2 regions of the Afipia sp. GW823-FHT06G09 genome follow, and region 1 is predicted to be linked to the other one. Evidence: riboswitches for the same ligand, from Rfam matches in the RefSeq annotation. Region 1 holds a riboswitch; the other holds the start of a gene.
What was found. A riboswitch is a leader RNA that binds a small molecule or an ion and turns the genes downstream of it on or off. The one in region 1 is predicted to bind cobalamin.
Positions count from the first base shown of each region.

Region 2: another riboswitch for cobalamin. It lies ahead of metE (5-methyltetrahydropteroyltriglutamate--homocysteine S-methyltransferase); the one in region 1 lies ahead of AC1Q67_RS02545 (TonB-dependent receptor).

Region 1 covers NZ_JBXAHF010000001.1:503,175-518,011, reverse strand. Annotated here, with positions in the region: gene AC1Q67_RS02620 (COG3904 family protein) at 1-173, shown strand, start outside; gene AC1Q67_RS02615 (iron-sulfur cluster assembly scaffold protein) at 178-636, opposite strand; gene folE (GTP cyclohydrolase I FolE) at 902-1,570, shown strand; gene hisI (phosphoribosyl-AMP cyclohydrolase) at 1,617-2,045, shown strand; gene AC1Q67_RS02600 (hypothetical protein) at 2,049-2,183, opposite strand; gene AC1Q67_RS02595 (lytic transglycosylase domain-containing protein) at 2,337-3,323, shown strand; gene AC1Q67_RS02590 (sulfite exporter TauE/SafE family protein) at 3,424-4,149, shown strand; gene AC1Q67_RS02585 (VOC family protein) at 4,190-4,615, opposite strand; gene AC1Q67_RS02580 (TetR/AcrR family transcriptional regulator) at 4,685-5,278, shown strand; gene AC1Q67_RS02575 (DUF2336 domain-containing protein) at 5,421-6,971, shown strand; gene AC1Q67_RS02570 (Hpt domain-containing protein) at 7,163-7,741, opposite strand; gene AC1Q67_RS02565 (response regulator) at 7,750-8,295, opposite strand; gene AC1Q67_RS02560 (NAD kinase) at 8,411-9,190, opposite strand; gene AC1Q67_RS02555 (tetratricopeptide repeat protein) at 9,361-9,912, opposite strand; gene AC1Q67_RS02550 (His-rich protein BRANT) at 10,191-10,454, shown strand; gene AC1Q67_RS02545 (TonB-dependent receptor) at 10,588-12,741, opposite strand; cobalamin riboswitch at 12,911-13,144, opposite strand; gene AC1Q67_RS02540 (hypothetical protein) at 13,225-13,656, shown strand; gene AC1Q67_RS02535 (TspO/MBR family protein) at 13,676-14,152, shown strand; gene AC1Q67_RS02530 (serine hydrolase domain-containing protein) at 14,161-14,837, opposite strand, start outside.
Region 2 covers NZ_JBXAHF010000005.1:130,260-145,096, reverse strand. Annotated here, with positions in the region: gene AC1Q67_RS21625 (c-type cytochrome) at 1-467, shown strand, start outside; gene AC1Q67_RS21620 (c-type cytochrome) at 491-772, shown strand; gene AC1Q67_RS21615 (DsrE family protein) at 799-1,320, shown strand; gene AC1Q67_RS21610 (FCSD flavin-binding domain-containing protein) at 1,375-2,649, shown strand; gene AC1Q67_RS21605 (c-type cytochrome) at 2,763-3,155, shown strand; gene metE (5-methyltetrahydropteroyltriglutamate--homocysteine S-methyltransferase) at 3,267-5,606, opposite strand; cobalamin riboswitch at 5,705-5,922, opposite strand; cobalamin riboswitch at 6,181-6,399, shown strand; gene AC1Q67_RS21595 (ribonucleoside-diphosphate reductase subunit alpha) at 6,509-9,424, shown strand; gene AC1Q67_RS21590 (ribonucleotide-diphosphate reductase subunit beta) at 9,556-10,698, shown strand; gene AC1Q67_RS21585 (methyl-accepting chemotaxis protein) at 10,911-12,959, shown strand; gene AC1Q67_RS21580 (MarR family winged helix-turn-helix transcriptional regulator) at 13,254-13,772, opposite strand; gene AC1Q67_RS21575 (FAD-dependent oxidoreductase) at 13,874-14,837, shown strand, end outside.

The sequences.
Region 1 (14,837 bases):
AGGCGCAGGACCGCGTGGTCAGCGCGCCGGTGATTGTGAGCGCACCTGCTGTTGTCCCGGTGATCTCCGATGTCTCCGACAGGGGCATGCGGCCGGTGTCTGCGGGGACCAAGACGGCCGAAGCGCATGCGCCGACCGGCGGCGCAGCTCCCGTTACCTCTGACCGGAAATAGCCCGTCAGCCTTGCGCCGGGGCGAGGGTGCCTGCGGCTTTGGCCTCGATCTGGCCAATGGCATCCACCACCGCATCGAACGTCAGCAGGGTCGAGGCGTGGCGCGCCTTGTAGTCGCGCACCGGCTCCAGCATGGCGACATCCGCCCATTTGCCTTGCGGCGGCGCGCCGTTTTCCTTGAGCATCCTGCGCACGGTTTCGCGCAGCTCACGCAACTCGGCGGCGTTGGAGCCGATCACATGGCGCGCCATGATCGAGGAGGAGGCCTGGCCCAATGCGCAGGCCTTCACGTCGTGGGCGAAATCGCTCACCACGCCGTCCTGCATTTTGAGGTCGACCTTCACAGTCGAGCCGCACAGCTTGGAATGGGCTGTCGCGGAGGCGTCCGGGTCGGCAAGCCGCCCGAGGCGCGGGATATTGCCCGCCAGTTCGATGATCTTCTTGTTGTAGATGTCGTTCAGCATGGCGGTCGAATTTCGCTCTTGCATGAGACCCCTGCCGCGCTCCGCCCTTGGCGGTCACAGCCCTGAGCCTATATAATGGCCATAATGCAGGAATAAACCGCCTGCATTTCAGCAATGCACGGAAATATAGACGGTTTTTCCTGCGATTTGCTGCAATCATGCAGGCTAGGCGTCCGGCGGCTGAGTATCGCTGCCGCGGCTGCGGTGACACTCCGGCCCCTCCGTCGAGGTTACAATGGACCCGGGCCGGTCGAACGGAGACGAAATGGACGCGATCATCAAGCCGATCCGCACCGGCAAGCCGGCGGAAAAATCCGAAATTCCTGCTTCCGACTACATGGCGTCTGCCATCGACCCCGGTCTGGTTCGTCCATCCCGCAGCGAGGCCGAGGCGGCTGCAAAGACGCTTCTGGCTTACATCGGCGAGAACACCAGCCGCGAGGGCCTGCTCGATACGCCCCGCCGCATGATCGAAGCCTATGACGAACTGTTTCAGGGGTATGCCCAGTGCCCGGCGGAAATCCTCGACCGCACGTTCGGCGAGACGGCGGGCTATGATGACTTCGTGCTGATGCGCGACATCAATTTCCATTCGCACTGCGAGCATCACGTGATGCCGTTCTACGGCAAGGCGCACATCGCCTACGCTCCGGTGGACCGCGTGGTCGGCCTGTCGAAGCTGGCGCGTCTGGTGGATGCTTTCGCCCATCGTCTTCAGACCCAGGAACATCTCACCGCGCAGGTCGCCGGTGCGATCAACGCCATCCTCAAGCCGCGCGGCGTGGCGGTGGTGATGGAAGCCGAGCACACCTGCATGTCGGTGCGCGGCATCGCCAAGGCGGGGACGAAGACCCTGACGTCGCGCTTCACCGGCGTGTTTCAGGACAATCCTGAAGAACAGGCCCGTTTTCTCAACATGGTCCGTGGCGTATAAGCCTTCGAACGAAGGCGTCCGCGCCTTCCTTTGACAAGGTAACGCCGTGACTTCATCACACACACACACGCATGACGTCGAGGAAGGGCTGGCGTTTCAGCCCAAATTCGACGCGTCCGGCCTCGTGACCTGCGTGGCAACCGACGCCGGCAGCGGCGACGTGCTGATGGTCGCGCACATGAACGACGAGGCGCTGCGCAAGACCATCGCGACCGGCGAGGCCTGGTACTACAGCCGCTCGCGCAAGAAGCTCTGGAAGAAGGGCGAAAGCTCCGGCCATGTGCAGCGTGTCGTCGAGATGCGGATGGACTGCGATCAGGACGCGGTGTGGATCAAGGTCGAGCAGGCAGGAGCCGCGTGCCATACCGGCCGGCGCTCATGCTTCTACCGCGCCGTCACCGGTGAGGGTGGCGAGGCGAAGCTGACATTCGTTGACGCCGACAAGGTGTTCGATCCCGCCAAGGTCTATCGCTAGACCTTAGTCTTTCCTGAGCCGGCGCTTGGCCCGTTGATCCTCGATGCTCCAGAACAGAGCGGTCGACGCGACCAGCAGGCTAGCGATCAGCCCCAGGAAAGCCCATGTCGCGTCGGCTATGCTGAGTGCGTTGATCATGCTCAGGACAATGCAAAGGATGGACCTTCGGTCATGCCGAACCCGCATGGCTGCTGCATGCCGGGCGAAGGACGGCGCGCGCTTCGGGAATTAACGCCCCGTTAACCATAAATGGGGCAGGTTACGGTTGGTTCCTGGGGAGCGGGCACCATCATGGCTGTCGATACTTCAAGCATAACGACCGGGCTTGATTCCGCGCGCGCGAAAATCGCGGGCACGATCAAGAATGCCGCCAGCGCGACCGGCGCCAGCTTCGAATATCTGATCTCGGCGGCGAAGATCGAATCCAATCTCAACCCCAGCGCGCAGGCTTCGACCTCGTCGGCGCGGGGGCTCTATCAGTTCATCGAACAGACCTGGCTCGGCACGGTAAAGGAGGCGGGAGCTACCTTCGGCTTCGGCAAATATGCCGACGCGATCACGAAATCCGACTCGGGCCGTTACTCGGTCGCCGATTCTGCCACGCGCGATGAGATCCTGAAGCTGCGCGACGATCCCGCCGCCAACGCCGCCATGGCGGGTGTGCTGACCCAGTCCAACAGCTTCAAGCTGACCGGCATGATCGGCCGCCGACCGACCGACGGCGAGCTGTACATGGCGCATTTCATGGGGGTGAGCGGCGCATCGCGGCTGATTTCGAGCGCCGAGGACAATCCGCACGCGTCCGGCCCGGCGATGTTTCCGAGCGCCGCCGCCGCGAACCGCTCGATCTTCTACAACCGCGACGGCAGCGCGCGCAGCGTCTCGCAGGTCTATTCTGTGCTGACATCGCGCTACGATGCGGCGGCGAATTCCCAGACGGCGCGCACGGCGATGGCTGCGGCCGGCGTCACGCCGGGGCAGTCGCGGATGGCGGCGGCGCCCGTCGATAACGCGGCGTATCTTTCGAGTTTCCCGCAGGCTCGGCCCCCCGCCGATGCGCCCACCCAGGTCGCGGCGCTGCAAACGCCCGCGCAGCCGGTTTTCCGCTCGCTGTATCAGACCGGCGATCGCCCCGAGCCGGTGTCCAATACGGTGCGCGAACTGTGGGGCAACAACACGTCGATCACGAACCCGCTGCCGGCGGGCGCGGGCACCCGGACGGAAGCCCCGCAGGGGCTTGGGCTGTTCAGCGATTCGACCGGCGTTTTCAGCGGCTAGGCCTTACGCTTCATCATTTGCATGAAGGGCCAGCGCCGATCGCGGTAGGCGACTCGCGCCGCCTTGAAATACCCTCGCAGCCCCACGCGAGTTAGCACCCTTGATTTATGCCTTCATCCTTATCGTCGGCCTGATTGCCGGTATTCTCGGCGGCATCGTCGGGACCGGCACGTCGATCATGCTGCTGCCGGTGCTGGCCTATTCGTTCGGGCCGAAGCAGGCGGTGCCGATCATGGCTATCGCGGCGATCATGGCGAACATCGCGCGCATCCTCGCATGGTGGCGCGACATCGATTGGCGCGCGGTCGTTGTTTACGCGGTTCCCGGCATACCGGCCGCCGCCCTTGGCGCGGGGACGCTGCTCGCGCTGCCCTCAGGTTTCGTCGACATCGCCATCGGTGCGTTTTTCATTTTGATGATACCGTTCCGCCGCTGGATGCATGCGCGCCAGTTCACACTGCCGCTGTGGTCGCTTGCGATCATCGGTGCGGCGATGGGCTATCTCACCGGCATTGTGGCATCGACCGGACCGATGACCGTCCCGATCTTCGTATCCTACGGGCTCATCAGAGGGCCGTTGCTGGGAACCGAAGCGGCCGTCTCGCTCGCCGTCTACATCAGCAAGGCGATCACGTTTCAGCGGCTCGATGCTCTGCCGCCCGACATCATCTTCAAGGGACTGATTGCCGGATCATCGCTCTTCGTGGGCGCGTTCATCGCCAAGCGTGTGGTCATGCATATTAACGCGGCGAACTTCCACTATTTGATGGAAGGTCTGATGCTGGTTGCAGGCCTGTCGATGTTCTGGAGTGCGTTTCAGGGTTGAGACCTTGATTCAACTCTGAAACGCAGACCGTTGATGCGACTCACGTTGGCAGTGAATCCTTTGCATAAAGTTCCGCGAATTCCGCGCTGGGCGGGATCGGCTTGATCACATCGATCAGCACCCCGTTCGGGTCCGATGTGATGAAGTGACGCTGCCCGAAGGCTTCGTCGCGGAGAGGGATCAGGATGGGCAGACCTGCGGCCTTTGCCTTGGCGTACATCTCGTCTGGATCTTCGACTTCAAAGTTCAGCAGGAGGCCGGACACCCGGCCGCGGCCGGTCTCCGGGATCGTCTCGTGGGTGCCGTCGAGGACCGCGAGGTTGACGCTCGGGTCGGCTTTCGAGCGCAGGTGGACGTACCAGTCGCTGCCGAAGGCCTCCTCGAAGCCGAAGTGGGCCTTATAGAAATCGGCCGTGGCGGCCACGTCACCGGTCATGATGACGGGATAGTAGCTGGTGATTTTCATGGTGGTCCTCCCTTGCAAATCAACATACAGTCTGTATGTGTTTTGGTAAATAACATACAGGCTGCATGTATGCAACATCGCAAACCGGACGAATTGCCGCGTTCCAATCGTGACCGCACGGAAAAGACCCGGGCCGCCCTGATGCGGGCCGCGAGGACGCTGTTCGTCGAGAAGGGGTATGCGGAAACCTCGACGCCGGAAATCGTCGCCGCGGCGGGCATTACGCGCGGCGCGCTCTACCATCACTTTGAGGACAAACGGGCCCTGTTCCGGGCGATCGTTACCGGGGAGGCGCTCGCCGTGGCGGCGGCCATCGAGCAAAGGGCGCTCGCGGGTTTGTCTCCCATCGACGCACTGGTCGAGGGAAGTTCTGCGTATCTCGATGCGATGCGCGTGCCCGGCCGGACGCGACTGCTTCTGATCGAAGGGCCGTCGGTTCTCGGGCAGGCCGAAATGAAAAAGCTGGACGAAGAGAATGCGGAGCGCACGCTGCGCAGCGGTCTTGAGGCGGCAATCGACGCGCGGGGTTTGCCGCTCGATGCGCTGGCCGATCTCCTGTCGGCGGCGTTCGATCGCGCGGCGCTGGCGATCGATGCCGGTGAAGATGCTGCGGACTACCGGGCTGCCATTGTTGCGTTGATCAGGCGCGTGGTGGGACGCTGAGTCCGCGCGTTCAGCGAGGTTAATGAAACCTCAACAAACACAGCCGTTTATGGTGAACGTTTTCTTAAGTGTCATGGTTTACGGTTCGTAACAGTGGCGTCGCGTCGCGGTGCCTTGGCATGTTGCGTAAGCCGGAACACCCATGATCGTTCGGCAGTTTATTAGTTGGGTTCGCACAGCTCCCGCGGGGGAGCGCGCAGAGGCGACGCGGTGTCTGGCCCGCGCCTGGCTCGTTTCCGATTTGTCGGAAGACGATCGCGCTGCCGCTGAAGGCGCGCTGCTGATGCTTCTCGATGATGGCTCGCCGCTGGTCCGGCAGGCGATGGCGGAAGTTTTCGCACACTCACTGGATGCGCCCGCCGCGATCGTGGCGGCGCTTGCTGTCGATCAGGCCTCGGTGGCGGTTCCGATCCTCGAACATTCACCTCTGCTGCTCGATTCCGATCTCGTGGACATCGTTGCCACCGGAAACACCGAGACGCAGTGCGCCATCGCGCGCCGTTTCGATCTGCCGCCGTCAGTCTGCGCGGCGATCGCCGAAGTCGGCTGCGCATCGTCGGTGCTGGAGCTGATCGAAAATCGCGCCGCGCAGTTTGCGGATTTCTCGCTGGCGCGCATCGCTGAGCGGTTTGGCCATCTCGCCGCGATCCGCGAGTCGCTGCTGGCGATAGATGAATTGCCTGCCGCGATCCGGCTGACGCTGGCGCAGAAACTCTCCGACACGCTGACGCAGTTTGTCACCGCACGCGACTGGCTGAATCCCGATCGTGCCCGCCGCATGGCGGGCGAGGCGATGGAGCGCTCCACGGTCAACATCGCGGCGCAGGCGCGCGGCGCCGACATGTCTGCGCTGATCGGCCATCTGCGATCCATCGGCCAGCTCAACACAGGGCTGATCCTGCGCGCGCTCTTGTCGGGCAACATCGAACTGTTCGAGGAATCGCTGGTCGAACTGTCCGGCCTGCCGCGCAGCCGCGTGGCCGCGATTGTGCATGATCGCGGCGGCGCCAGCCTGAACGCGCTGCTTGCCAAGGCCGGTTTGCCGGAATCGACCTATCGCGCCTTCCGTACGGCGCTCGAGGCTTCACATGAAGTCGGCTTCGTCGGCACGGTCGCCGGCGCGACGCGGCTTCGCCGCCGCATGGTCGAGCGTGTGCTCACCCAGTGCGAAACCGCCGAAACGGTGTCCGAGCCACTGCTGATCCTGTTGCGACGCTTTGCGATGGAATCGGCGCGGGAGGAAGCGCGTGTGTTCTGCGATGAACTGGCCGCCGACGATTTTGTCGGGGCGCTCAGCGCGCATGCGGCGGAAGAGGCGGGCGGCTACGATGCCTATCAGGCTGACGACGCCATGAATGCGTATGACGCCGACGATGCTTACGAGACGTCAGAGGACTACGAGATCTACGACGCTGAAGATACTTACGATGTTACTGCGATCGACCCGCAGTATCGCGACAGTGTAGAGACCACGCGCTATATCGATGACTACGCCAAGGATGAATATATGGTGCAAGACGTCTATGCGGTCGCGAATTCCGATCCGCTGCATTATGACGATATGCGAACCGAAGATGACGCTCGACATAACGACGCGTCAGTCCATGCCTTTGTCGATGCTGCCATGGATCGGTATGACGGGTACGATCGCTATGAGCGCGATTATGACTATGACCGGCGCATTGCGGCGTAGTATTTTGAAAATCGCCGAAATCTAGCTTGAGCCGTCATCCTTGAGGTTCGCCGCAAGCGCGGCTCGCACCTCAGGATGACGCGCTATCGTGCAAGATGAATCCCGGCCTTCGCCGGGATGATGCAGAGGGTGTTGACAGGGCGGGTCGCTCTACGAAGCGGCGAGTTGCCAGAGCACTGATCGCGAGTCGCTCAGGCTTCCGGAACAATGCTCGGCGACATGATCGCTTCGAGATGCTCGGGCCGGTCGCGGTTGACGTGGATCAGGTATTCGTCCGCGACGCCGCGCAACTTCTTGCTCAGCTCATCCGCCATGCCCACGGCATTGATCTTCGACTGTTCGCGATAGATCGCCTGAATCGCGTTGACATGGTGCTTGATCAATTCGCCCGGCACCTGAGCGAGATCCGGCGCGTGTTCGATAATCCGGCACAGGCTTTCCGCCGCGGCAGCGGCGGTGGGGAAGCCGAACGTCGCAGCGCCGCCCTTGATGTCGTGCGCGGCGCGGAACAGTTCCTCGCGATTTTCGCCGTTCAGTCCGTCGCGCACGATCGCTGCATGGGCATTGCTGAGCCGGTCGCACTCGATCCGCATCCAGTCGTTGAACTCGCCGGACAGGCTGGCGAGAGCCTGTTCGGCGCGAGCGACCGGATCGTCGAACTCCTTCTCTTCTGCGTAACGAACCATCTTGCGCAGCGGATTGGGCTGCGAGATGACCTGATGGTCCGCGAAGGTATCGACCTTGATCTCGGCTGGCGGCTTGCGGGCCATGGGTGCTCCTAGTTTCCGGAACGCGCTTTATCGAGCAGCGAGGGCTGCTGCATGACTTCGGCTTTGCCGCCGACGCGCCGTTCGACGCCGATGTAGGCCGCATTGGGATTGCGCCGGCGGTCCGGACCGAAATAGTTCTTCGTCTTGATGAAGGGCCGGGGATTGGCCACCACATTGAGGATGCGCTGGTAAAGCCCCTTGGCGGAAATCGGCTTCGCCAGGAATTCAGTGACGCCGGCATCGCGCGCCACCATGACGCGGCGCTTCTCCGAATGGCCGGTCAGCATAATGATCGGCGCGTAGGGATTCCCCACGCCTTCGGGCTGGCGGATCATCTGCGCGAGTTCGAGTCCGTCGAAAATCGGCATCGACCAGTCGGTGATAACGATGTCGGGGACGTAGTGGGAATACATCTCGAGCGCGGTCGCGCCGTCTTCCGCTTCATAGACTTCGCGCGCGCCGAACGAATGCAGCAGCGTGCGCAAAATTCGGCGCATATGCGCATTGTCGTCGCATACAAGAAACCGCAGCTTGTTGAAGTCGATGATGAACATGCGCAGCCCGAGGTGGCGCACCCGGAAAACAGGGTACACCTCGCATTAACTATATGCGGCGGCTGTTAACGAATGGTTATCCAAGACGGCCGGGCAGGGGCAGAACCGGCTGGGGTCAGAACCCGAACTGCTCGCTCAGAATGCGCTCTTCCAGGCTGTGGCCGGGGTCGAACAGCATGCGGATCGAGATGGTCTTGTCCGCGATGATTTCGACCCGCTGCACGTCGCGGGCCTCGTCATGGTCGGCGACGGCGGCGACCGGCCGCTTGTCGGATTCGAGAACCTCGAACACGACGAACGCGGTGTTGGGCAGCAGCGCTCCCCGCCAGCGGCGCGGGCGGAACGGGCTGATCGGGGTGAGCGCGAGCAGGGCGGCATTGATCGGCAGGATCGGCCCCTGCGCCGACAGATTGTAGGCGGTCGAGCCGGCAGGCGTCGCCACCATGATCCCGTCTGAAATAAGCTCGGCCATGCGCTCATGCTCATCGACCAGGATGCGCAGTCGCGCGGCCTGGTGGGTCTGACGGAACAGCGAGACCTCGTTGATGGCGTGATGGATATGCACCTTGCCGTGAACGTCGGTGGCGCGCATCAGCAGCGGATTGATCACGGTGAGCTTCGCGGCTTCCAGCCGTTCGACCAGCGAATGCTGGCTGAACTCGTTCATCAGGAAGCCGACGGTGCCGCGATGCATGCCGTAGATCGGGATGCCGGACCGCATGTGCCGGTGCAGCGTTTGCAACATCAGGCCGTCACCGCCCAGCGCCACCACCACATCGGCCTTGTCAGAGGGCTGGTTGCCATAGGCCGCGGTGAGCTGGGCGAGGGCCTGCTGGGCCTCATGGCTCGGGCCTGCCACGAAGGCAATCCGCTCATATTTTCTCGGCTTCGTCATATCCGGATCAGCCCCTGGGCGCGCATGTCCTGACGCGCGGGCTTCGTCTATACGAGGTTTTCCGGTGTTGTCGAGGCGCGATCAAGTCGCGCAAAACAGCCCCGCGTGGCCGAAATCCGGCTCGCGGGCTTGATCTCCCGGTTAACCGGGGCGGCTAACCATATGCCTGGTCAGTAGGACGTCCGGCCGGTCGTCAGCGCCGAGGCCAGCGATTGATATTCGGGGCTGTCGCGGCCTGCGAGGGTTTCGATCCGGGCGAGGTGGTACTTCGCCTGTTCGCGGTTGCCCTGTTCGACCTGCCACAGACCATAATACTGCCAGGTGCGGACGTGGCCCGGGTCGGCCTTCAGCGCGCGCTCATACCAGACGCTGGCAAGTTCATAATTGCCGAGCTTGCGATACGAGTATCCGATCAGATTGGCGACATCGGCGCGGTCGTCCTGTCCGAGCGCCTTGAGCTGATCGATCGCGGATCCGTATTCGTTGCGCTCGTAGATGGTTGCATAGGCGGCGCGATAGCCCTGGAGGAAGGCAGGATCCTCGATCGACGATTTCTTTTCGCTCTTCTTCTTGTTGTCCTTGGGCTGCGACTTGGTGTCGGAGGCGGGAGGGGGCGCGGGCGTATCGGAACCGGCGGCTTGTGCCAGATTAACCGCGGGTGCCGCGACAAATGCCGAAAGAAGAAGCGCCAGAGATATTTGCCTGATGGTCAAGTTGCTCATGCGTAGCCTCCGTTGATCCACAAACACGATCCTATGCTTGTTTGTACGTCTTAAACACCTGCCGGGTTCAAACATTCCTCCGATGGCCCGTCATAATTCCGGCGATTTTCAGCCGATCTGCCGCGCCCGGCGCATAACGAAACTGTCATCCAGATGAACGAAAGCCCATGACGCGCTTCAGATTGAGTTCAGCGCGGCGGTCCTAGCGTTGTTGCGACGATCGGTTACCCGGCCATCCGACCGGCCACCCCCGATCGCATAACGACAGGAGAGACCCCATGCTGAAGATCATTTCTGCCGCCCTTGTTGCGGGTTCGATGATTGCCGCCCCTGCAATGGCCGCCACCGTCATGAAGACCGAAACGGCGCCAGCCGCCAAGTCCGAAACCCTGAAACCGTCGGTTGCGAATGCCAACGCGAAGGTGAAGGCGAAGAAGATCAAGCATCACAAGGCGCACAAGAAGACCAGCGCCGTCGTGAGCAAGAAGCATATCTCGTCCGCGGCGCCTGTGAAGCACGTCGCCGTGCAGAAGAAGGGCTGATCCTTCTTCATTGATATTTCCGTGACCGCTATTGCATAGCCCCCGCATCGAAGCGGTTCATGGAAAGAAGAACGGCCTGCACTCATCGCGAGATGGGTGCAGGCCGTGCTCTTTTGCGGCAGTTCTGCTGGAGTCAGAACGTCATGCCGGCTTTCACCAGGAACATGCGGCCGGGAAGTGGGTAGATCGCGTAAGAGCCTGGCGTGAACGCGCTGGCGATGCCGTAGTCGTAATACTGGGCGTCGAACAGGTTGATAACAGCCGCCGACCAGAAGAATCGGTCGATCTCGCCGCTCAGCTTCAGGTCGATGGTCGCGTTGGCGCCAATCAGACCCTGTGTGTTGGCCTGATCGTTGTCGAGACGGCGGCTGCTCCAGAAGCGTGCGCTGGCATCAAGCACGGCGTACTTCTGCCAGATGTTCCATGTGAATCCGGCGCTTCCGGAAAGCCGTGAAACAAGCGGCACGTCCTTTCCGGCAAACTGGCCTTCCTCGAACACGGCGCGCGTGTAGGCGAAACCACCCCTGAGCCTGAACGCCTCGTTGATCCGCAGCGATGCCTGAGTCTCGGAACCATAGCGATGCGTCGGATCGAGGTTGTAGTTGTAGAACGCGACCGGATTGTAGTGGATCTCGTTCTTCAGATGCATGTCGTAGTAGCTGGTCTGGATATCCAGCGGACCGCCGTGAATGCGAATGCCACCTTCGACATCGTAGGACGTTTGCGTCTTCAGCTCGAAGTTTTGCGGAATCGGCGGAAATGGGAAGGCCCCTCCGAACGCCGGTCCGGTAACGACGCGCTCATCCACGTTGGGTGTGCGGAAAGCTCGCGCAGCACGGCCGAAGACGGCGAAATTTTCGTTGAAGCGATGTTCGAGCCCGACATGCAGGGCGTGGTTGGTCTCGTCCTTGTCGAGAGGCGTCGCCTGAGCCAGCAGGCTGCCTGCGGGCGCGGTGGGATCGTACTTGTCGCGTGCCTTCAGGCTGAGCTGCTGGATGCGTCCGCCGTAGGAGAAGTCGGTGCTCGGCAACAATCCCAGCGTTTGCTGCCAGTAGCCGGCAATGGTTTGCTGCGAGAGGTTGTAGGCGTGATTGGGCGGATCGGAGATCGTGTACTGGCGGTTCGAGCTGTAGCGCGCATCGTAGTAGTCGAGGCCGGTCAGGATGCTCGATGTCACGCTGCCGAACGTGTTCTTCATGCTGAGGCGCGGCGTGATCGACCACGTCGTCAGATCGGAGTCGACATAGGCGTAAGGAAAACGATCGCCCGGAAACGACAGCACATAGTTGGGATCGCCGAAGAAACCCGCCTGCTGCTTCTTGTTGCGGACGCCGCCATCGACGATCAGCTCCGCGCCTGCCCATAAGGATTTTGTGAAACCCGCAGTGGCGTTGACGCCTTGCTTCTTGCCGTAATCGTTCGGCGTGCTCGTGCCGCGCAGATCGAGCAACTGGTTGGTGAAGTTGAAAAAATCGAGGGTGTACATGTTCGCGCGCGTGCCGGGAAAGCCGAGCTGCTGCCGGTCGCCGGACAGATTGAAAAATGCGCTGAACTCAGGCGTGGAGTAGCGGATCTCGCCGACCCCGTTCTGCTGGTCGAGCTTGTTGTTCTTCCGGTATCCGTCCGAATGAACGGCGTTGCCGAACACTGCGGACGACCATGGTCCCGAGTTGGTGCTGAACGAGCCATTGCCTTCGCGCTGCCCGTAAGAGCCCACACCACCCTCGATGCGCCCCGCGATCGGCTTGCCGATGCCCACGCCCGTTTTGGTGATGATGTTGATGACACCGCCGACGGCGTTGTCGCCGTAAAGCACAGCGCCGCTGTTGCCGCGCGTGACTTCGATGCGCGCGATCGATTGAACCGGGATAGTCGAGAGATCGACGCCCTGAAGGTCGGCCTCATTGAGACGGCGGCCGTTGATAAGGAACAATGTGTTGGACGACGCAAAGGCGCCGAACCCGCGAAGATCGACGACGGAGCCGGTACCGTTCACCGCGCCGTACAGATTCGTGAGTTGCACGCCCGGAATGGTCGCGAGCACATCCTGAATCGTCTGGTTGGGTGAACGTGCGATGTCTTCGGCGGTAATGGTTGCTGTCGATGTGCCGACGATGCCGCCATAGAGGCGGCTGGCGTCGACGTTGATCGGCGGCAACGCGCTGCCTGCGTCCTGCGCAAGCGTGGGGCTTACCAGCGCGGTGCCCGCGAGGCATGCCGCTGCGAATGCCGCTTTTGGAAAGAGAGATTTGGAAAATTGTGTCACGTTGAAGCCCCGCCGATGCATGTGATCGCGGAGGCGCGGTAACAACGCGCAGACATGACGGTGCGGCGGCAGGTTGCTGCCGCCATACGTTCCGTCCTGACTGAGGAAACAGGCCATCGGCCGAACCTCCGCAACAGTTACGTCACGTCACCGCTGCGGAAAGCCGCCCCTTCGCACGCCCCGTGCGACGGAAGGATGACCGGTACAGGCAGGTCTCCTGGCTCGCGGATCGCCGCCGTTGCCCGCCTTCCCAAGCTTGGCTGAAAAGCCTTCGCTCAGTGGCCTATTGGACAACGGCTCACCGCTGACAGTTGCGGGGGCAGCTTCGGACTGGCCGTGCAAACTTCACCTTGATGAGGCCGCACGGCGGCACCGAATTCCCTATTCGCCAGCTTGCGCTGGCACCTGTGCCGTGGTTGCAATCAACCGGCGAGGGGTTGCCTTGTCAATGACACAATGTGCAAGAAACCCAAGGGGATGCCTCAGGCCGTGGACTTCATCGGAATGCGTTGCAAATTGGTGACATATGCGAGGAGCACAGCGCTGGCGCTGGTTGCGCTCGGTCTCGCCGGTTGTGCATGGACCGGCGGAAGCGACGGCCTGTCCTACACCGCCGACCGCGGCATCGAGAACCAGCCGTATCCGGCGAACTACCGCCCCGAACTGCTGGCCCTGCTGCGCACCTATCTGAATGACCCGACCGGCATACGCGAGGCCGGGATTTCAGAACCGGCGCAAAAGGAAGTTGGGGGACGCCGCCGCTATGTGGTGTGCGTGCGTTTCAATGCGCGCAGTGCCGGACGTTACGCCGGCGCGAAAGAGCGCGCGGGCGTATACATCGACGGACGGCTCGATCGCATCATTGAAGAGACCGAGGATCTTTGTAAGGGCGTCAGCTACGCCGCGTTTCCCGAACTGGAAAAGCTGACGCGGTGAGCGTCTACGGAGGGGTGTCATGACGTCGAAATCAGCCGGGCGGTTAGCCCTCTGCCTGCTGCTGTGTCTCGGCGTCGGGATTCTCGAATCATATGTGACGCGGCCCGAAATCCCGGTGTGGTATGCGGCGCTGGCAAAGCCGTGGTGGACGCCGCCGCCGGTGGTTTTTCCAATCGCGTGGACCGTTCTCTACATTCTGATGGCTGTTAGCCTGTGGCGCCTGTGGGATCGCGCGGCGCCGTCGGCTCCGCGGGCCTCGGCGATCACCTGGTTTCTCATTCAGCTTGCGCTGAACGCGGCGTGGTCGCCAGTCTTCTTCGGATGGCACGGCACGCGCACCGCGCTCGTTATCATCATCGGCCTGTTGATCGCCATTGTGATGACAATGATCGCGGCTTCGCGCGCCGACAAGTCCGCGGCCTGGCTGCTCGCGCCGTATCTGGCTTGGGTCGCCTACGCGACCACGCTGAATGCCGGCGTGGTCGCGATGAACTAACAGACGTCCTATGAGAAGTGCCGGACGATCGCGTCGAATCCCCGCCGCCACGCGCGGGTCGCCTCGATATCGAGCGGGATCGGCTCGGCTGCGACGCGGACAATCACCAGTTCGCTGATCGGATCGATGTAGATGTACTGTCCGTGAATGCCGAGACAGCACAGCGTCCGCCGTTTGCGGTCGATCTGGTAGAACTTGCTGCGATAGGCCGCATCGGGAAACAGTTCGGCGAAATCGCCGCGCGCCCAGGCTGCCGGATCGCCATTGTCGTTGATGTCGTCGATCCACCAGCCCGGCACCACCTGCCTGCCGTTGGCGACCCCGCGCTGCCGGATCATTTCGCCGAAGCGGGCGAGGTCGCGCGGCGCGGCGCAGATGCCGCCGGCGGCGCGCATCGCGCCTTCCGGATCGAGCGTGACATAGGCATCGGTTTCCGCGCCGAGCGGCGTCCAGAGATATTCGCCAAGCAGATCGGAGAGGGCGCGGCCCGCCGCGCGTTCATAGACCCAGCCGAGCATGTCGGTGTTGGTCGAGACATAGTGGAAGGTGTCGCCGTGGGTCTTGCCGTCGGCTTTCTGGGTTCCGAGGTATTCGCGCAGCGCCATGGTGCTCTGGCCGGGCTTGATCACGTCCCATCCGACTGCGCGGCGATAGCGCGCGACATCGCCGTCCGGATCGATATAGT
Region 2 (14,837 bases), on a different contig from region 1:
TGTTTCAGGAGCGCTGCGCTTCGTGTCATGGCGAATTTGGCGAAGGCGCGGGCCGCTGGCCGGTGCTGGCCGGGGGAGCGGGGACGCTGAAGGCGGATCGGCCCGACAAGACCATCGGCTCGTTCTGGCCGGACCTGTCCACCGCGTTCGACTACATCAAGCGCGCGATGCCCTACGGCAATGCGCGTTCGCTGACCGACGATGAGGTCTACGCGATCGTTGCCTATCTGCTGTCGATGAACGACATCGTGAAGGACGAGAACTTCGAACTCAGCGACAAGAACTTCACCTCGATCAAGATGCCGAACGCCTCGGCCTTCTTTGAAGACGACCGCGAGACGTCCGAAAAGCAGTTCTGGAAGAAAGACCCGTGCATGAAGGATTGCCGCAGCGCACCGAAAGTGACCGGACGGGCGATCTCGGTGGATGTGACGCCCGACAGCAAGTCCGGCCCGAAGGTCGATTGATGGAGCGGCCGTCGGCGAGGGCGTTGCTTTTCGTTCTGGCGGCGGGTCTTGCGCTGGAAAATGCTGCTGCGGGAGACCGGGAACTTGGAGAGTATTTATCGGCGGAATGTGTAACCTGTCACCGTGCTTCGGGCGCGGCTCAGGGTATTCCGAAAATCACGGGATGGCCGGAAGACCAGTTCATCGCCGTGATAAACGCCTACAAGAACAAGCAGCGGGACAACCCGGTGATGCAGACCATAGCCGGACGGCTGGAGGCAGGTGACATCGCCGCTCTGGCGGCTTATTTCAGGACCCAGAAGTAATGGTTCCAAACATTCCGGAGGGTGTCATGACAGATCGGAACGATTCGGCGACACGGCGCAGCCTGCTCATCGGAGCGGCGGGAGGTCTGGTTGCGGCAACGGCGGCGCATGCCGCGCCGAAAGACCTGTCCATGGCGGACCTGAAGAAGGAAGGCGATGTCGCGTGTCTTTATCACTGCGACTACGGCGACAACGCGCGCTTCGCCCAGACGCTCAACAACATCTCCAATCATTATTCGGCTTACGGCGCCGATCCATTCGGCCTGCAGCTTGTCGTTGTCGCGCACAGCGTTGCGGTGAAGTATTTCCTCTCGACGCTGGAAGGCACGCCGTGGAAGGACGAGACCATTGATCCGGCCCTGTTCGAGCGCGTCACCGCACTCGCGAAGAACGGCCTCAAGGTTTATCTCTGCGAAATCACCTTCCAGCGGCTCAAACTCGACAAGGCCAAGGTGAAGGACGCGCCGTTCATCAGCTTCGTGCCGTCGGGTGTTGCCACGGTCGCAGCGCTGCAATCGAAAGGTTTTGCCTATCTCAAGGTCGGCTGATCCTCAGCCGTCCACTGAACGCGCGTTTCAATAAACAATATTGGAGGGGGCATCGTGAGCATCAGTCGTCGGCAGTTGATTTCAGGATCGGCATCGTTCGCGGGCGTCATGATGTTCGGTGCGCCTGCGGTGCTCGGGCAGGGCAAGCCGCGCGTGGTGGTGATCGGCGGCGGCGCAGGCGGCGTGACTGCCGCCAAATACATCGCCAAGGACAGTGCAGGCACGATCAGCGTTACGCTGGTGGAGCCGCTGGCGAAATATCAGACCTGCTTCCACAGCAATCTCTATCTCGGCGGTGTGCGGGATTATCCCTCCATTACCCACGGCTACGGCGCGGTGAAGAAGCACGGCGTCACCATCGTCGCCGACCGCGCGACGAAGATCGACCGCGACAAGAAGGAAGTCATCCTCGCCAGCGGCAAGAAGCTGCCTTACGACCGCCTTGTGGTCTCGCCGGGCATCGATCTGAAATACGATTCCGTTCCGGGCTGGTCGCAGGCCGCGGAAGAGAAGATGCCACATGCCTGGAAGCCAGGCGCGCAGACACTGCTCTTGAAGAAGCGGCTTGATGCCGTGCCCAATGGCGGTGTCATTGTGATGATCGCGCCGCCCAACCCCTACCGTTGCCCGCCGGGACCCTATGAGCGCGTCTCGATGATGGCGCACGCTTTGAAAAAGGCGAAGAAGGACCGCAGCAAGATCATCATCATCGATCCGAAGGATACCTTCTCCAAGCAGGGACTTTTTCAGGAGGGCTGGGAAAAGCACTACAAGGGCATGGTCGAATGGCTCGGCCCCAAAGTGCATGACGGATTGAAATCGGTCGATCCCAAGACCAACACCGTGGTGACGGGGTTCGAGACCTACAAGAACGCGGCGCTGGTCAATGTCATTCCCGCCCAAATGGCAGGTAGCATCGCGCGCGATGCCGGCCTCGCCAACGCAACCGGCTACTGCGCCATCGATCCGACCAACATGAAGTCGGCTACCGATTCCAATATCTACATTCTCGGCGATGCCTGCATCGCGGGCGACATGCCGAAGTCCGCGTTCTCCGCCAACAGCCAGGCCAAGGTCGCCGCCATGATGATCCGGGGTGAACTGGTGTCGGCGCGGACCTTCCCGGCGCGCTACACCAATACCTGCTGGAGCATGATCGACACCGACGATACGGTGAAGATCGGCGGCGCCTATGAGCCGAAGGACGGCAAGATCGCGGCGGCGTCCACCTTCGTCTCGAAGACCGGCGAGGAGGCCGAACTGCGTAAGCAGACGCAGGCGGAAAACATGGGCTGGTATGCCGGAATCACAGCCGATATGTTTGCCTGACATGTTACATCGTTGACGGAACCCGCCGCGGCGCGGCGGGTTTCTGCTACGCCCACCAGTCTTGCGTCTCACCCCACCAGCCAGCCTTCCTGCCCGCTTCAAAGGTCAAACAGATGATTGCTCGTTCGCTCGCCGCCGCACTCGCTTTTTCCGCCGTCAGCTTTGCCGGTGCCGCCAATGCACAGGACGTCGCCGCTGGTGAGAAGTCCTTCAACAAGTGCCGCGCCTGTCATCAGGTTGGTGAAACGGCGAAAAACAGCGTCGGCCCCGAGCTGAACGGCCTGTTCGGCCGCAAGTCCGGCAGCGTTGCCGGTTACAATTATTCCGACGCCAACAAGAACTCCGGCATCACCTGGGACGAGGCGGTGTTCGCCGAATACATCAAGGACCCGAAGGCCAAGATCCCCGGCACCAAGATGGCCTTCGCGGGCATCAAGAAGGACGACGAGATCAAGGATCTCACCGCCTATCTCAAGCAGTTCGGCGCCGACGGGAAGAAGAAGTAAGAGCCCGTCATTCCGGGGCGCGCTTTTGCGCGAGCCCGGAATCTTCATCAGTTGTCATCATGTCTGGATTCCGGATCAGCCCGTAAAACGGCCTGTCCGGAATGACAGCTTCTAAGCCGCTCCACGCGCCTGCCGAGCCGCTTCGACCATGTTGGTCAGCGCAGACCTGACCTCGGGCCAGCCGCGCGTCTTGAGGCCGCAATCCGGATTGATCCAGATCTGCTCCGGCGACAGGTTGCGCCGCGCCTTGCCGATCAGTTCCATCATCTCCGGCACCTCCGGCACGCGCGGCGAATGGATGTCGTAGACGCCCGGTCCGATCTCGTTCGGGTACTTGTAGGTGACGAAGGCGTCGAGCAACTCCATCTTCGAGCGCGAGGTCTCGATCGAGATCACGTCGGCGTCCATCGCCCCGATGGCGTCGATGATGTCGTTGAATTCGGCGTAGCACATATGGGTGTGGATCTGGGTTTCGTCCTTCACGCCGGCCTGTGAAATCCTGAAGCACTCCACCGCCCAGTCGAGATAGGCCTTCCAGGTGCCCTTGCGCAGCGGCAGGCCTTCGCGCAATGCCGGCTCGTCGATCTGGATCACGCCGATGCCGGCTGTCTCGAGATCGGTCACCTCATCGCGCAGCGCGAAGGCGATCTGGCGGCAGACCTGATCGCGCGGAAGATCGTCGCGCACGAACGACCATTGCAGCATGGTGACCGGGCCGGTCAGCATGCCCTTCATCGGCAGCGTGGTGAGCGACTGCGCATAGGACGACCAGCCGACCGTCATCGGCTTCGGCCGCGAGACGTCACCGAAAATGATGGGCGGACGGACGTAGCGGGAGCCGTAGCTCTGCACCCAGCCGTGCTTGGTGAAGGCATAGCCCGACAGTTGCTCGCCGAAATACTGCACCATGTCGTTGCGCTCGAACTCGCCATGCACGAGGACATCGATGCCGATGTCCTCCTGCCAGCGTACCGCCTTCTCGGTTTCCGTGCGCAGGAACGCCTCGTAATCGGCATCGCTGAGCTGGCCCTTGGCGTGCTCGGCGCGCGCCTTGCGCACCTGCTCGGTCTGCGGAAATGATCCAATGGTTGTTGTTGGAAACGAGGGCAGGCGGAGCACCTTGCTCTGGAGTTTCTGCCGCGCGCCGAACGGACTCCTGCGTTGCGACAGCTTGGGCGACGTATCGGCGGCGCGCGATTTCACAGTGGGATTGTGAATCTTCGCCGACGAGACGCGCGTGGCTGCCGCCTGATCGGAAGCCGCAAGCTCACTCTTGATGGCCTCTCGTCCTGCCGATAACCCGCGGTTGAGGGTTGCCAGTTCGCCCATCTTCTGCACCGAGAACGCAAGCCAGCTTTTCAGGTCCGCATCGAGATCGGTCTCCTGATCGAGGTCGATCGGCACGTGGAGCATCGAGCACGAGGGCGCGATCTGGATGCGGTCCGCGCCGCCGCGCGCCGCGATGGCCTTGGCGGCCAGGTCGAGAACCTTCGCAAGATCCGCGCGCCAGATGTTGCGTCCGTCGATGACGCCGAGCGAAATCACGCGATCCGCAGGCAGCTTGCTCAGGACGGTATCGATCTGGCCCTTGCCGCGCACCAGATCGAGATGCACGCCGGCGACGGGTAGTTTGGTGACGAGGTCGGCGTTGTCGCCGAGTTCGCCGAAATAGGTCGCCAGCATGATCCTGATGCCAGGTACCTTCAGCGCGAATTCGCTGTACGCGGCTTTCAGCGCGGCCTTTTCATCCGCACCGAGGTCGAGCACGAGACATGGCTCGTCGATCTGCACCCAGTCCGCGCCTTCGGCGGCGAGTCTGTTGAGAACTTCGATGTAGACCGGCAGCAGTTTCGGCAGCAGCGCCAACCGGTTTTCGCCCTTGCCGAGCTTGAGGAACGTTACAGGGCCGACCAGCACCGGCCGGGTCTGGATGCCGAGCGCCTCGGCTTCGCGGTATTCGTCGATTGCCTTGGTGGAGGCGAGGGTGAAGGTTTGATCCCTGGTGAATTCCGGCACCATGTAGTGATAGTTGGTGTCGAACCACTTGGTCATTTCCTGCGCGGGCACGCCGTGGCCGTGACTATGGTTATGGGCGCAGCCGTCGTCGTGGCCCACATCCTTCTGGCTGCCGCGCGCCATCGCGAAATAGGTTTCCAGCGACACCGGTCCGCCTGTCCAGCCGTAGATTGTCGGAATCGCGCCGACCATGGCGCTGGTGTCCAGCACCTGATCGTAGAGCGAGAAGTCGTTCGAGGGGATCACGGTGACGCCGAGATCGCGCTGGCGCGTCCAGTTGTCGGCGCGGATTTTCGCCGCAGCCTCGCGCAGCGCGCCCTCGTTGATCTTGCCGGACCAGAATTTCTCCAGCGCGATTTTCAGTTCACGGCGCTGACCGATACGCGGTACGCCCAGCGTGGCGACAGGAATGGAAGCAGTAGAAGAACCCGACATTGCAAAACCCCGTGATGTGGGGGCAGGGCCGGACATGCGCGAACGGGAAGGGCGGCGAGCGTCCTTTCGCAAGCGACACACCGGGGCACCCCGCCCGTGGACGTACTGTGATCGCGGCAGGTCTCCTGGCTCACGGTTCAACGCCTGATGTCCGGCCTTCCCGAGGCTTTCACCTCAGTGGCACCGATGGACGAGGCTCACCGTCTACAGTTGCGGGGGCAGCTTCGGAGTTGCGCGAACCTCTCGGGCCGCGCGCACCGCATTCCCTCTTGGCTCCGGATCACCGATCCGCAGAACCGCGATGATCAAGTTATGTGAAGCGGCTTGCCCCCGGTCAAAGGGAAAGCTTCCCACCGCGGCTGTGCCGGACGCGCGCGGGGAGCGAGTGGGCAGCCGGCGCAAGAGAATCATGCAAGCTGATTCTTGATGCGTGATCGCCAGACCTGAACTCCAGGCGCCGTTTCCTCACGCCAGCGGAAAATTTCTTTGACGGTTTTCCGACGCATTCTGCGCTGTTGCGTGATTGTCCCGGTTATTCACACCGCGAGCCGCTTGACATCGCACCGTGAAAGTCACCAGATGTAGACGTCACGGTTCTACAAAGCCGCAAGGCCTTGTGGCGAAGATGGGAAGCTGGTGAGTTGCACTCCGATGCAGCAAGTCCGGCGCTGCCCCCGCAACTGTAAGCAGTGAGTTGAATCCGACCGATGTCACTGGTGCGTTTTCGCATCGGGAAGACCGGATTCAATGCCGACCTGCGAGCCAGGAGACCTGCCGCGACACCAAAAGAACGTCCACGGGCGGGGTGTCCGGCGGTCGCGTGCTTCGGTGCGTTCGCGCGCCGCGACGACGCGCCTTTCGGCCTCAGCCCCCAAAAATTGCAACACGCACGGGGTCTGCCGATGTCTCTCTCGATCGAACGCGAAGCCGCCAAATCCGCTCCTCTCATTCAGTTGCGTTCCGAGTCACTGGCTATCCCTGCGGCAGAGCCGCCGCTCCAGATCATCCGCCGCAACGGCACGGTTTCGCCGTTCGATGCCAGCAAGATCTCGATTGCGATGACCAAGGCGTTTCTTGCAGTTGAAGGCCACACCGCAGCCGCCTCGCGCCGCATTCACGAGGTGATCGAGCAACTCACAAACGAAGTGGTGAGCGCACTCACCCGCCGGATCGGCGAGGGGCGCACCTTCCACATCGAGGACGTTCAGGATCAGGTCGAACTGGCGCTGATGCGCAGCGAGCACCACAAGGTCGCCCGTGCCTATGTGCTGTATCGCGAGGAGCGCGCACGCCAGCGCGCCGAAGCTGACGCCGCCAGGTCGGTCAAAACGCCGTCCGAGCCGCAGCTGCATGTCACGCTGGGCAGCGGCGCGCGCGTCCCGCTCGACGCCGATCGCCTGATGCTGATCATTCAGGAAGCCTGCGCCAATCTCGACGGCGTCGATGCCGCGCCTGTGCTGGCTGAAACAAAGCGCAATCTTTACGACGGCATCAGCCAGGACGAGCTTGCGCTGGCCGGCATCATGGCCGCGCGCACGCTGGTGGAGCAGGAGCCGAACTACGCCTATGTCAGCGCGCGCCTCCTGCTCGACAAGCTACGCACCGAAGTGCTGTCGTTTGTTCATTCCGCGCAGATCAATGCGTCGCAGGCTGATATGACCGCGCGCTATGCGGAATACTTCCCGGTCTATGTCAAAAAAGGCATCGAAGCCGAACTGCTCGATCCTGAACTGGCGCGCTATGACCTGAAGCGGATCGCGGCAGCGCTGAAGCCGGAGCGCGATCTGTCGTTCCAGTTTCTTGGCTTGCAGACGCTGTACGATCGCTACTTCCTGCATCAGGACGGCAACCGGATCGAGCTGCCGCAGGCGTTCTTCATGCGCGTCGCCATGGGGCTTGCGATCCGCGAGATCGACCGCGAGGCGCGCGCCATCGAGTTCTACAACCTGCTGTCGTCGTTCGACTTCATGGCCTCGACGCCGACGCTGTTCAACTCCGGTACGCTGCGGCCGCAGCTCTCGTCCTGCTTCCTGACCACGGTGGCCGACGATCTCGACGGCATTTTCAAGTCGGTGAAGGACAATGCGCTGCTGGCGAAATATTCCGGCGGACTCGGCAACGACTGGACCCGCGTGCGCGGCCTCGGCGCGCACATCAAGGGCACCAACGGCGAAAGCCAGGGCGTGGTGCCGTTCCTGAAAGTTGCCAACGACACCGCAATCGCGGTCAATCAGGGCGGCAAGCGCAAGGGCGCGGTCTGCGCCTATCTCGAGACGTGGCACGTCGACATCGAGGAATTCCTCGATCTGCGCAAGAACACCGGCGACGACCGCCGCCGCACCCACGACATGAACACCGCGAACTGGGTGCCGGATCTGTTCATGCAGCGCGTCGAGGCGGATGGCGAATGGACGCTGTTCTCGCCCGACGAGACCCCGGACCTGCACGACCTTTACGGCAAGGCGTTTGCTGAACGATATGCTTTATACGAGGAAAAGGCTGCGCGTGGAGAGATGCGCGTGTTCAAGAAACTGCGCGCCACGGATCTGTGGCGCCGCATGCTGACCATGCTGTTCGAAACCGGGCATCCGTGGATCACGTTCAAGGACCCGTGCAACCTTCGTTCGCCGCAGCAGCATGTCGGCGTGATTCACTCATCTAATCTCTGCACCGAGATCACGCTGAACACGTCGGACGACGAGGTTGCGGTCTGCAATCTCGGGTCGGTCAACCTGCTCAACCATGTGGGCGAGGGCGGCATCGACCACGCGCGGCTGAAGCGGACGATCTCGACCGCGATGCGGATGCTGGACAATGTCATCGACATCAATTTCTACACCATCCCGGAAGCGCGCCGCTCCAACCTGCAACATCGTCCGGTCGGCCTCGGCCTGATGGGCTTCCAGGATGCGCTGCATGCGCTGCGGATTCCGATGGCGTCGGACGCCGCCGTCGCCTTCGCCGACACCAGCATGGAAGCGATTTCGTTCCATGCCATCACGGCATCGGTCGATCTCGCGGCAGAGCGCGGACAGTATCCGTCGTTCAAGGGTTCGCTGTGGAGCCGCGGCATTCTGCCGATCGACTCCATTGAGATTCTCGCCGACGCCCGCAACGGCCTCGACATGGATCGGAGCGCGACGCTGGACTGGACAGCGTTGCGTGGGCGGGTGCAGTCGGTCGGCATGCGCAACTCCAATGTGATGGCGATTGCGCCGACGGCGACCATCTCCAACATCTGCGGTGTGGCGCAGTCGATCGAGCCCGCCTACCAGAACCTCTATGTCAAATCCAACATGTCGGGCGACTTCACCGAGGTGAACGAGTTCCTCGTCCGCGACCTGAAGGCGCGGGGCTTGTGGGACGAGGTGATGGTGTCGGATCTGAAATACTTCGACGGCAGCGTCGGCTCCATCGATCGCGTACCGGATGATCTGAAGCTGCTCTATGCCACGGCGTTCGAGATCGACAGCGCGTGGCTGATCGAGGCTGCGGCGCGGCGGCAGAAATGGATCGATCAGGCGCAGTCGCTCAATCTCTACATCGCCAATCCGTCGGGCAAGAAGCTCGATCAGTTGTATCGGCTGGCGTGGGCGCGTGGCCTGAAGACCACCTATTATCTGCGTTCGCGCAGCGCCACCCATGTGGAGAAATCCACGCTGAAGGGCACCGACGGCAAGCTCAATGCCGTGTCGTCGTCATCGTCGCTCGCGGCCATGCCGGTGAACAAGCCTATCATCGTGCCACAGACCGCGCCGGATCTGTCCAATGCGGTGGCGTGTTCGATCGACAATCCCGACTGCGAGGCATGCCAGTAAGCAGCCCCGCCGTCATTGCGAGCGAAGCAAAGCAATCCACCTTTGAAAAGTCATGGATTTCTTCGTCGGCTTCGCCTCCTCGCAATGACGAAATTGGCAACATCCGACGTTAGACAAGAAAGACGATCTTCATGCTCGACTGGTCCGAACCCGCACCTGCCAAACCCGCTACCAACCTGCCGCCGATTCTGACCGGTAAGCCTGTCGTATCGGAGCAAGCCGATGCAACCGGCCTCGGCACCATCGACCGCAAGGGCGGCCGCGTTTCTGTCGACGACAAGGCGATGATCAATTGCCGCGCTGACGTCAATCAGCTCCTGCCGCTGAAATACAAATGGGCGTGGGAGAAGTATCTCGCCGGCTGTAACAACCACTGGATGCCGACCGAAGTCTCGATGCAGGCTGATATCGCGCTGTGGAAGTCACGCGACGGCCTCACCGACGACGAGCGCCGCGCCATCAAGCGCAACCTCGGATTCTTCGCGGCCTCCGAAAGCCTCGTCGCCAACAACATCGTGCTGGCGATCTACCGCCACCTGACCAATCCCGAGTGCCGCCAGTATCTGCTGCGTCAGGCGTTCGAGGAAGCGATCCACACCCACACCTTCCAGTACATCGTGGAAAGCCTCGGCCTCGATGAGGGCGAGCTGTTCAACATGTACCGGGAGGTGCCTTCGATCACCGACAAGGCGGCGTGGGCGCTCAAGCACACCCAGAATCTGGAAGACCCGGACTTCAAGACCGGCACGCCGGAAGCCGATCGGGCGCTGCTGCGCGATCTGATCACCTTCTATGTCTGCTTCGAGGGCATGTGGTTCTATACGGGCTTCGCGCAGATCCTGTCGCTCGGCCGCCGAAACAAGATGGTCGGCATCGCCGAGCAGTACCAGTACATCCTGCGCGACGAGAGCATCCATCTGAACTTCGGCATCGACGTGATCAACCAGATCAAGATCGAGAACCCGCATCTGTGGACCGCCGAATTCCAGGACGAGGTCCGCGGAATGATCCGCGAAGCCGCCGAACTGGAAGCAGCCTATGGCCGCGACACCATGCCGAGGGGATTCCTCGGTCTGAACGCAGCGCTGTGCGAACAATACATGCATTTCATCGCCAACCGCCGCTGCGCCCAGCTTGGGCTGACCCGCGTGTTCGACGAGACCGACAATCCGTTCCCGTGGATGTCGGAGGCGATGGACCTGAAGAAGGAAAAGAACTTCTTCGAGACTCGCGTAATCGAATACCAGAACGGCGGCGCGCTGAGCTGGGAATAAATCGTTAATCTTTGCCGCCGCGCGGTGCCGAGATACGGTGCAATGGCGGCCAATGCGCATGATGTTTGCAGGAAACGCCCGCTATGCGGGCGTTTTTGCTGAATGAGGTAGCAATTTACGGGGTGTTATTCAATTTTGTTTACCTTGAGGCACTTTGCGCCGGTTGGAGACCGGCTGGTTTGACATGCAAAAAGAACTTTTGGGGGTTGGAAATGGGCTGGTTCAAAAGCACTCCGGCAAAGCAGAAGACGAGCGTCAGCTTTCTTTCCAATCTGCGATTTCGAACCAAGATCATGCTCGGCTTCGTCACGGTGCTGGGCATCTCCGCCATCAATATGGGCGTTGCCTATTTCGGCTTTGAGCGGATCGTCGAGGGCGTCCAGTCCTATCAGGGCATTGTCGCCGAGACCGACAGCGCGCGGGACATCGACCGCGAACTCGCGGCCTATCAGCTTCTCGCGCGTTATTATGTGACGACCGGTCTTCCTGCCGACGAGGAGGCTGCACGCGCTGCGGAGACCGCCCTTGGCGCCGCCATCGAGCGCGCGGCCAGGGTTGCCACTGCCGGCAACCGGAAGAGCGTTCTCAATCTTTCGGCCAGCTACAGCGAGTTCGCCGGGCTGTTCGGCGAGGTCATCAAGCTCAAGACCGACAACGCCGCGATCGCGTCGAACCAGTTGCTCCGGATGGGCAACGTCATCCGCTACAAGTTCGACGATCTGGCCGATACCGCGATCCTTGCCGGTCTGACGTCGATCCAGCAGAACGCGAAGGAACTGGCGACCCACTCCGCGTCCATCACGTCCAACATCAGCAACTACGTGCTGCGCCCCGACGCCGCCGTCGCCAACAGCGTCAATGCGCGCATGCAGCTTCTGAAGAACAGCTTCGGCACGTTGACCGCCGACGACGCGAAGCTGACATCGAAGATTGCGGAAATCACCCAGGAACTCGATGCCTACAAGGCGGCCTTCACGAAGTTCGTGGAGAACACCGCGAAGATCGCGGCGCTGTCGGCCAAGATGAACGAGGCGGCGGGCAGCGTGACGCAGGAAGCGAAGACCATCAAGGACGGCTTGCTTGCACAGCAGACCCGGCTTGCGAAGGAAGCCGCCGAGGCTGCGCACAGCACCAGCAAGTTCGTGACCATTCTCGGCGGCGGCGGCATCGCGTTCGGCGCATTCCTCGCCTGGATGCTGGGCCGCGGAATTTCGCGGCCGATGATCGGCATGTGCAAGGCGATGCGTGAACTCGCGAGCGGCAATTTCGATGTTGTCCTGCCGGGTCTTGGCCGCAAGGACGAGATCGGCGAGATGGCTGGCGCTGTCGAGGAATTCAAGATGAGGGCGGTCGCCAAGGCGCAGAGCGAGGCGGCAGAGCGCGAGGAACAGGGCAAGTCCGCCAGCGCCGCACGCAGCGCGGAGCTTCGTCGCTTTGCCGACAATTTCGAAACCGCTGTCGGCGTGATCGTGTCGAGCGTGTCGGCGTCGGCCAGCCAGCTTGAATCGTCAGCTACCACCCTGACGCGCACGGTCGAGACGGCACAGGAACTGTCCGGCAAGGTTGCGGGTGCGTCGGAAGAGGCGTCCGCCAACGTGCAGTCCGTGGCTGCGGCCACGGAGGAACTGTCTGCATCGGTTCACGAGATCGGACGGCAGGTGCAGGAGTCGAGCCGCATCGCTGCGGCGGCAGTGTCGCAGGCCGAAGCGACCGACGCGCGTATCGCCAAGTTGTCGCGCGCGGCGCAGGAAATCGGCGACGTGGTCAAGCTGATCACTGCGATTGCCGAGCAGACCAATCTGCTGGCGCTGAACGCCACCATCGAGGCGGCGCGGGCGGGCGAAGCGGGGCGCGGCTTTGCCGTGGTCGCATCGGAGGTGAAATCGCTGGCGAGCCAGACCGCGAAGGCGACCGACGAGATTTCGTCCCATATCGCGGGAATGCAGAGCGCCACGCAGGAATCGGTTTCCGCCATCAAGGAAATCGGCCAGACCATCGGCCAGATTTCGAAGATCGCCGGCAATATCGCAGCCGCCATCGAGCAGCAGAGCAACGCGACCACCGAGATCGCCCGCAACGTCCAGAGCGCCGCCAGCGGCACGCTGGAGATCGCGGAAGGAATCTCCGAGGTCAACCGCGGCGCGAGCGAGACCGGAACCGCGTCGGGCGAGGTGCTGAATTCGGCCCAGACGCTGGCTGTCGAAAGCACCCGGCTGCGTCAGGAACTCGATCGCTTCATGGCGAACATCCGCGCGGCCTGATCCTTCTCTTCACCTCTCCGTGGGGAGAGGTCGATGCACGGAGTGCATCGGGTGAGGGGGTACGCTCTCACAATAGATTCTACGCTCTCACCCCAACCCTCTCCCCACGGGAGAGGGAGCAGATTGTGCCGCTGCGTTGTCATCCTCTGTTATCAATCGGATGGCCGGGCATAGCCGTTCGAAGAACGGCGTCGCTTCCGCTTGCCTATGTCCCGGCCATCCACGTCTTCCCTCAAAGCTCGCAACAAAGACGTGGATCACCGGAACAAGCCCGGTGATGACGACTGCGTTGCCCTAATACGCATCCTTCTTGGCGCGCGCGTCTTTTGCGGTCTGCACGAGGTCGAGCTGCTGCTCGATCTTACCCAGCGCGTTTGCGAACTCCTTCCGCTCCGCCGCCGTCAGGCATGACAGGATGTCCTGTTCCTTGCGGAGCAGGCGGGGAATAAGCTCCTCATAGAGAGCGCGGCCCTTGCGGGTGATCTGCAGCGCCAGTTCGCGGCGGTCGTCCACATTCTCGACGCGCTCGATCAGTTGCTGCTCGAGCAGGTGGGCGACGGCCCGGCTGATGGTCGATTTATGTGTGCGGGTGCAATAGGCGATGTATTGCGCCGTGCAGGCGTCATCGCGGAAACCGAGTGTCGCCAGCACCCGCCATTCCGGAATATCGAGGCCGTAGCGCTCGCTGTACTCGCTGGACAGCGCCGCGCTGACTTCCGCAGCCAGCCGGTTCAGGCGGAACGGCACGAATTTGAAGAGATCGAGCTTGGTCACAGAAAATGTCCGGTTTGGCCGGGCGGCGAGCCTGGCCATTTGGTTGCAGTTGCAACGATAATAGCCTTGGTCTAAGCTTCCCGCCAGAGCTTCGTTCAAGAAGCCCGCAACGGACAGACCAGCCAAATCAGGGACGAAACGTGCCGGTATCACGGATTATTCAGTTCGGCTATCGCCGCCATTCAGATCAGGACCGGACGGCAGCGGATGCCGCGCGCCACCCGGTCGTGGTGGTGGGCGCGGGCCCCGTCGGCCTCACGCTGGCGATCGATCTGGCGCAGCGTGGGCACAGTGTCGTCCTGCTGGATGACGCCGACCGGATCGGCGACGGCTCGCGCGCGATCTGTTTCTCCAAACGTTCGCTGGAACTGTGGGACCGTCTCGGGGTCGGCGAACGCATGGTGGAGAAGGGCGTCGTGTGGAAGGTCGGCAAGATCTTCCTGAACGATGACATGCTCTACCGCTTCGACCTGCTGCCGGAAGACGGCCACAAGATGCCGGCCTTCATCAATCTCCAGCAGTATTACGCCGAGGCCTTTCTGGTCGATCGCGCCAGCGAACTGCCGCAGGTCGATCTGCGCTGGCGCAACAAGGTCGTCGGCCTCGACCAGCGCAACGATCATGTTGTGCTCGCGATCGACACGCCGGACGGGCGTTATCATCTGAAAACAGACTATGTGGTTGCCTGCGACGGCGCGCGCTCCGCGCTGCGCGGCTTTGTCGGCGCGGAATTCACCGGGGAGGTGTTCGAGGATCAGTTCCTGATCGCGGATGTGAAGATGACGGCGGAGTTTCCGACCGAACGCTGGTTCTGGTTCGATCCGCCGTTTCATTCCGGCCAGTCCGCGCTGCTGCATCGCCAACCGGACGATGTCTGGCGGATCGACCTGCAGCTCGGGCCGGATGCCGATCCCGCCGTCGAACGATTGCCGGAGAATGTGCGGCCGCGGATCGAGCGGATGCTGGGTCATGCCAATTTCGATTTCGAATGGATATCGATCTACAAGTTCCAGTGCCGCCGCATGCAGCGCTTCGTCCATGAGCGCGTGATCTTCGCTGGTGACTCGGCGCATCAGGTCTCGCCGTTCGGCGCGCGTGGCGCGA